3 regions of the Nocardia yamanashiensis genome follow, and region 2 is predicted to be linked to each of the others. Evidence: riboswitches for the same ligand, from Rfam matches in the RefSeq annotation. Region 2 holds a riboswitch; each other region holds the start of a gene.

Region 1 (2,258 bases), 3.8 Mb from region 2:
TGATGCCCACGGCAATGAGCGCGTACGCATTGCCGTGGACCAGACCCGCGATGAGCGTGTCGAACATCTACTTGTTCCCGGTGGGCACGAACTGCCCGTTCTTCAGCACCAGCTCGATCGGCTTCACGCCGCTGGGACGACGCGTGCCCTGGTCGAAGGCGAACGTGCCCAGGCCGATGCCGTCGAAGTCCTTGATCTCGCGCAGGCCCTTCAGAATGCCCTCGCGGGTCGCCCCGCCCTGCTTGGCGGCCTTGACCAGCACATTGAGCGCGTCATAGGCGTACACGTTGAAATCGCCCGGGTCGGTGCCGAACTTGGCCTTGAACTTGCCGACGAACGCCTGGATCTTCGGGTTCGGGTCCGAGGCCGAGAACACGCCGTTGACGATGTCGCCCTCGGCCGCGGTGCCCGCCAGCGAGATGAACTGCGGGGTGTTCTGCCCGCCGAAGAACTGCCCGCCGAAGCCGACATCGCGCAGCTGCTTCACCACGAGCGCGCCGTCCGGGCCATAGCCCAAGTGCACGAACGCATCCGGGTTGGCGTCGCGGCCCTTGATCAGCACCGGACGGAAGTCCTGCGAGTCGGGCAGGATCGGCGACGAGTACACGATCTCGACGCCCTTCTCCTTCGCGAACTGCTCGAAGAACTTGAAAGCCTGCTTACCCCAGTCGGTTTCGAGGTAGACCACGGAAACCTTCTTGGCCTTGGCCGACACCCACTGGGCGTTGCGCTCCTGGAACACGTCCAGGGTGATCGACGGGCTCCACGAGTAGTCCCCGCCCTTGGTGAAATCGGTGGAGGAGTTGGTGAACCCGTACTGCACCAGCTTGCCCCGGTTGTACACCGGCGACGCCGCGATGGAGGCCGGCGAGGAGAAGTCGCCCAGCTCCGCGATGATGGAGTTGTCGCCCACGAACTTGGTGGCGATCGGCACCGTCTGCTTCGGGTCGGATTGCGAGTCCTCCCACTTCAATTCGACCTTCTTGCCGTCGATTCCGCCGGCCGCGTTGATCTCGTCCAAGGCCAGGTCGAAGCCCTGCTGCCAGAGCCGCCCGTACTCCGCCGAGGCGCCCGTCTTGGGCCCCGACACCCCGAAGTAGACCGTCCCCTTGTCCGCGGAAGAACTGTCGGAGCACGCCCCCGTCAGACCCGCCACCAACGCCGCCGACGCGACACCCACCACCAGCCGGAGCCGACGCGACCCGGACCACTGCTTGCTCATCTTGTTCCTCTGTGACTCACCCACGCGACGCCCGGGCCTGAAAGCGCTTGCGATGCCCGGTCGGACACCGCCTGGTCGTCACCCGGGGCACCCCACCGCCGCGCGAGGGTTGCCGATCAGCGAGCCGGGGCTCGAACATGCTGATACTCGTGACCGTGCGCCAGAGAGTAATTAGGCGCCACGGGCCTCGACAGTGTTCGAATCACCGTGAAGTCAAAGACCATCCGCGCCCGCCCGGGAACAGGGGGCGAGCGCGGGCCGTCGAATGCGCCGCCGGGGGCGGAGATTCGGTTTCGCGCGTCAGGCGTCGAGGTGACCGGCGAGCCAGGCCGGGAACTCGGTGAGGTCGGTCAGCACCACGTCCGCGCCTTCGGCCGAGAGTTCCTCCGCCGCATACGGTCCCGTGGTCACCGCCACCGCGATCGCGCCCGCGGCCTTCGCGCCGCGCACATCTCCGAGGTGATCGCCGACGTAGATGCGGGCGCCGTGCGCGCGCAGCACCTCGCCCTTCTCCTCCGCCCACACCCCGCCCACGAGATCATCCACATCCATCCCCAGGTGATCCACATGCAGTTGCGCCTGCGGCTGGTTCTTGGCGGTGATCACCAGGACCTTGCCGCCCGCCTTGTGCACGGCCGCCAGCGCATCGTCCACGCCCGGCAGTTCCCGGCTCGGTGTGATGGCCAGCCCGGGGTACAGCTCGCGATAGCGCGCGACCACGCCCGGCACCTGATCTTCCGGGAACCAGTGCGCGGCCTCGATCTGCAAGGGCGGCCCGAGCCGTGACACGGCGAGCGCGGAATCGATCGGCACGCCGGTTTCGGCGGCCACCGCATCCCAGACGGCGGCGATGCCCGGCCGGGAATCGATCAAGGTCATATCCAGGTCGAATCCGACGACGAGCCCATCGCCCCGACCGGTCGCATGATCAACAGCCACGGCTCGACCCTACGGACCGGCGGGAAAACCGGAGGCGGCAGGGTTCGGCCGCGAACTAGGCTCGGGCCATGACTGATCAGGGCACGCTGTTCTGCGG
Region 2 (2,258 bases):
CCCGCTCATGCCGCGACGCCCAGGTACGCCGCGATCGCCTTGGCGGCCTTGTGCCGTTCGATCTGCGAGATGCGCTCGTTCGGCAAGGCGGCGTAGGAGATTCGCGTGGTCGCCACCACCTGCCCGGCCTGCCGCACCTCCACCTCGATGGCGAATTCCAGCTTGGCCGGATCCTCGATGGACACCGGGGTGAGCACCGCGTGCACGCTGGCGGGCAGCGGGAACAGGAACGACTTGAACTCCAATTCGATGCTGTTCCAGACGATGTAGAAGTGCTGCTCCGGCCAGCGCCGCCCGTATTCCAATTCGAACGCGCCGAGGAACAGCTGCCGTACGGCTTCCACGATCACGATGCCCTGCACGTGCTCGCCGGTCTGATGATCCAGCAGCAGTTCGTTGTCCCCGTGGATCCGCAGATCCGCCGAGAACTCGGTCGCCGATTCCCGGATCAGGTTGGCCAGCAGCACATTCGAGTTCTGATACTTGTGCACCTGGTGCCGCGGCGCCGGTTCGGGCACCTCACCCAGCACCCGCAATCCCGCCGGGGCGTGAATGGCCGCCACATGCTCGACATAGTCGAGATCGTGCCGGGTCACGCCCTGCCCGAGCCGCACCGTGACCGGCTGCTCGGATTCCCGCAGCCGGCCGCCGCGCAAGGCGGCGACCAGCCCGGAGACGGTGAAGGCCCGGTCGTCTTCGGCAATGCCCCGGAATCGATCGGCGACCAGTACGAGCTCGCTGATCACCGTGGTTTCCGCCGCCGGGTACGCCGAAGAGAGTTGGGCTACAGACATTGATTCCTCCGCGAGAATGACGCTTATGGCGACGCGTTCGCCGCCATCCGGTCGTCACCCGGAGCACCCCGCCGTCGTGGAGGGTTGCCGCCCAGCCAGCCGGGGCTTGACGCTGGAACTCATGACCGTGATCGAAAAGTTATGCGGGACAGTTGTTTACGAGCAACAGTTCAAACCAGGGTGGAGAAAACTCGCCGCCCGGGGTTCAGCGTGGGCGGATGGTGGAGGCGTAGGCGAGCGCGGAACCGGTCAGCGCGAGCACGGCGATGGCCGCCGCGATGGCCGGATATCCGGAGTGGGCGAAGAGATTCGCCAATTGCGGGCCCGCGCTCGCGCCGACGAACAGGGCGAAGGTGTAGAGCGCGGTGGCCGCGCCCCGGGCCGGTCCGGCCTGTGCGGCGATGGCCTGTACGGCCGCCGGGGCCGCGACGGCGATGGCGGTGACGAGTACGAACAACCATGCCGCGACCCAGATACCGCCGAGGGGTACGGCGGTGATACCGGCCGCGACCCCGGCGGTCGCCAGGGCGACGATCACCCGGCGATTCGGATCGATGGTCCCCAATCGGCTCGCCAGGACGGGCACGGCGATCATGGCGGGAATCGCGCTGGCGCGCAGGGCCAGCAGCGCACCGTTGCCCGATCCGACGCCGTCCGGCGGCGACAGCTGAATGCCGGTGTAGATGCCGACGAACGACCCCAGCACCGCCAGGCAGCTCAGATAGAGCAGCACCAGTTTCGGCTGCCGCAGCAAGTGCCCGAACGGCGCGAAGACCGCCCGGACCGTCGGCGCCGGTCCCGCAGCGCCGGAACGCCCGTCCTGCAACACGATTCGCAGCAGCGCCGCCGACAACCCGAACGCGATCGCGCCCGAGACGAAGATGGCATGCCACCCCAGCGCATTGCCGATCAGCTGCGCCAGCACCTGCGCCACCACCCCCGCCCCGAGGAATGAACTGGTCAAGCAGGTCAACGCGAACACCCGCCGTTCGGGTGCGATGCGCTCGCTCAGATACGCGAACGCCGCGGGCGCGAAGAACGACGCGGTGAGCCCCTGCAATACGCGCGCCGCCAGCCCGGTCCCCAATCCCGGCGCGACCGCGACGATCAGCGAACTGACCACGGTGGCCAGCAACCCGCCCACGATCACCGGCCGCCGCCCCCATCGATCCGAGAGCGGACCGGTCACCAGGAACCCGGCCCCGTACGCCAGCCCGAACGCCGTGGTCGTCCAGGTGGCCGCCGATTTGGAGGTATCCCAGTCCCCGGCCAGCCGATTCAATACCGGCAGCACCACATACAGCTGCCCCACCACCAGGATCCCGACCGCACACACGGCCGCGACCGTCCGCCCGGTCGGCGCCCAGGCGGGAGCGCGTTCAATTTCGGTGGTCATCGAATCCCTTTCGCAGGCAACGAGGTCCACGTCTATCAACGACCGCACCGGTCCAACGAGGGTTAGGC
Region 3 (2,258 bases), 3.6 Mb from region 2:
TTCGATGCTCACGGTCAAGACGCTGCCGCCGTCAGACCGGCGCGCAGATCCGCCAGGATGTCGTCGATGCCCTCGATACCCACGGCCAACCGCACCAGACCAGGGGTGACGCCGGAAGCGAGCTGCTCTTCGGGGGTCAGCTGGGAATGGGTGGTGGAGGCCGGGTGGATGACGAGCGAACGCACATCACCGATGTTAGCGACATGGCTGTGCAGCACCAGCGCGTCCACGAACTTCTTGCCCGCGTCCACGCCGCCGGCCAGTTCGAACGACACGATGGCGCCGACACCCTTGGGTGCCAGTTGTTTGCCGCGCTCGAACCACGGGGAGCTGGGCAGGCCCGCGTAGTAGACCTTCTCGACGCCGGCCTGCTGGGTCAGAAACTCCGCCACCGCTCGGGCATTGGCGACATGCCGCTCGACACGCAGGCTCAAGGTCTCGATGCCCTGGGCGATCAGGAAGGCGTTGAACGGCGACACGGCCGCGCCGAGATCGCGCAGCAGTTGCACGCGGGCCTTGAGCGCGAAGGCGGGCGCGCCGAGATCGGCGAACACCACGCCGTGATAGCTCGGATCGGCGACGGTGAAGCCGGGGTACCGCGACACGCCGTCGGCGTCCTTGACCGTCCAGTCGAAGTTGCCGCCGTCCACGATCACGCCCGCGACCGCCGCGCCGTGGCCGCCCAGGTACTTGGTGGCCGAGTGCACGACGATGTCCGCGCCTTGGGCGAGCGGCTGGATCAGGTACGGGGTGGCGACGGTGTTGTCCACGATGAGCGGCAGGCCCGCGGCGTGCGCGACGCCCGCGATGCCCGGGATATCCAGGATGGAGCTGGACGGGTTGGCGACCGTCTCACCGTAGAAAGCCTTGGTGTTCGGCCGGATCGCCGCCTGCCACTGGGCCAGATCGTCGGGGTCCTCGACGAAGCTGACCTCGATGCCGAGCTTGGGCAGCGAGTAGTGCAGCAGGTTGTAGGTGCCGCCGTACAGGTGCGGGCTGGCGACGATGTGATCGCCGGCCTGGGCCAGGTTCAGGATCGCGTAGGTCTCCGCCGCCTGCCCGGAGGCCAGCAATAGCGCCGCTACGCCGCCTTCGAGGGCCGCGATGCGCTGTTCCACCGCGTCCTGGGTGGGATTCATGATGCGGGTGTAGATATTGCCCGGCTCGGCGAGACCGAAGAGCGCGGCGGCGTGGTCGGTGTCGCGGAAAGCGTACGAAGTGGTCTGGTAGATGGGCAGGGCGCGCGCGCCGGTGGCCGGATCGGGGGCCTGACCGGCGTGGATCTGCTTGGTCTCGAAGGACCAGGCGGCAGGGTCGATGGGCGCGGTCGAGTCACTCATGTGCTGCTCCAAAAAAACAAGGTCGCCGAATGGCGGAATTCTGACGTTATCGGGAGGCGAATAGGCTTCGACAACAACACATTTCGGTAGACCTCCTACAGTGCGCTTGCGCTCGGCCGTCGAGCGCCCGGTCTTCACCCGGAGCACCCCACCGCAGCTGGAGGGTTGCCGATCAGCGAGCCGGGGCTTGGCGCTGATGCTCTTGACCTGTTGCGAGATTCTAACGGGATGCGGCGGCGGTCTCCGAAGTGGGGCTGGCCACAGTCGGAGTCGCGCAGACCCGGACGAATTCGTCGTAGGCGGCTTGCACATTATCGGCCAGCTGACGGGCGGAACCGGCCGTGGTGCAGTCCGGGAACTCGGAATCGGCGTCGAATTCGCACTCCATGCCCACGCGCACGATGCTGTGCCAGGTCGCCGCGATCATTCGCACCGGTGCGGCGTCGGGGGTGGTCCGCAGCCGTTCGGCGAGCACCTCGGCCATGGCCCGGGTCTTGGTGTCGGCGGCTTCCAGGCTCTGGGCGCGCACGGCCACATTGTCGCGGGTGACGCGCTGCATTTGCTGGAACCAGCGGAACGGCACCGGATTGTCGCCGCCCAGGATCTGCTCGACCACCAGCAGGAAGGCGTCGAGCAGGGCTTGCAGCTCGTTGCCGGTGACCGGCTGGGCGCGCAATTGTTCCGCGAGTGCCTGGCCCCAGTCCTCGATCGGGGCGATGACGATGTCTTCCTTGCTCGCGAAGTACCGGTTCACGGTGCGGGGCGAGACGTCGGCTTCGGCGGCGATCTGCTCGACGGTGGTGGCGTCGAAACCCTGTGTGTCGCACAGGTTCAGCGCCACGTCGATGATCCGGGTTCGGGTCTGCTGCTTCTTGCGTTCGCGCAGGCCCGGGCGCGCGGTCAGCGTTGACGAGTCGA

What was found. Region 2 has a riboswitch for S-adenosylmethionine ahead of LTV02_RS03145 (AfsA-related hotdog domain-containing protein). Riboswitches for the same ligand answer to the same signal wherever they lie in the genome.
Region 1: it holds a riboswitch for S-adenosylmethionine, as region 2 does, so the genes downstream of both, LTV02_RS25245 (ABC transporter substrate-binding protein) here and LTV02_RS03145 (AfsA-related hotdog domain-containing protein) in region 2, are expected to answer to the same signal.
Region 3: it holds a riboswitch for S-adenosylmethionine, as region 2 does, so the genes downstream of both, LTV02_RS26280 (bifunctional o-acetylhomoserine/o-acetylserine sulfhydrylase) here and LTV02_RS03145 (AfsA-related hotdog domain-containing protein) in region 2, are expected to answer to the same signal.

The regions. Positions count from the first base shown of each region.
Region 1 is NZ_CP089226.1:5,365,649-5,367,906, forward strand. It holds gene LTV02_RS25240 (ABC transporter permease) at 1-67, opposite strand, end outside; gene LTV02_RS25245 (ABC transporter substrate-binding protein) at 68-1,222, opposite strand; SAM riboswitch class IV at 1,261-1,377, opposite strand; gene LTV02_RS25250 (HAD family hydrolase) at 1,523-2,161, opposite strand; gene LTV02_RS25255 (GNAT family N-acetyltransferase) at 2,248-2,258, shown strand, end outside.
Region 2 is NZ_CP089226.1:676,262-678,519, reverse strand. It holds gene LTV02_RS03150 (HAD family hydrolase) at 1-9, opposite strand, end outside; gene LTV02_RS03145 (AfsA-related hotdog domain-containing protein) at 6-794, opposite strand; SAM riboswitch class IV at 809-921, opposite strand; gene LTV02_RS03140 (MFS transporter) at 1,000-2,190, opposite strand.
Region 3 is NZ_CP089226.1:5,585,046-5,587,303, reverse strand. It holds gene metX (homoserine O-acetyltransferase MetX) at 1-18, opposite strand, end outside; gene LTV02_RS26280 (bifunctional o-acetylhomoserine/o-acetylserine sulfhydrylase) at 15-1,340, opposite strand; SAM riboswitch class IV at 1,438-1,548, opposite strand; gene LTV02_RS26275 (TetR/AcrR family transcriptional regulator) at 1,561-2,258, opposite strand, start outside.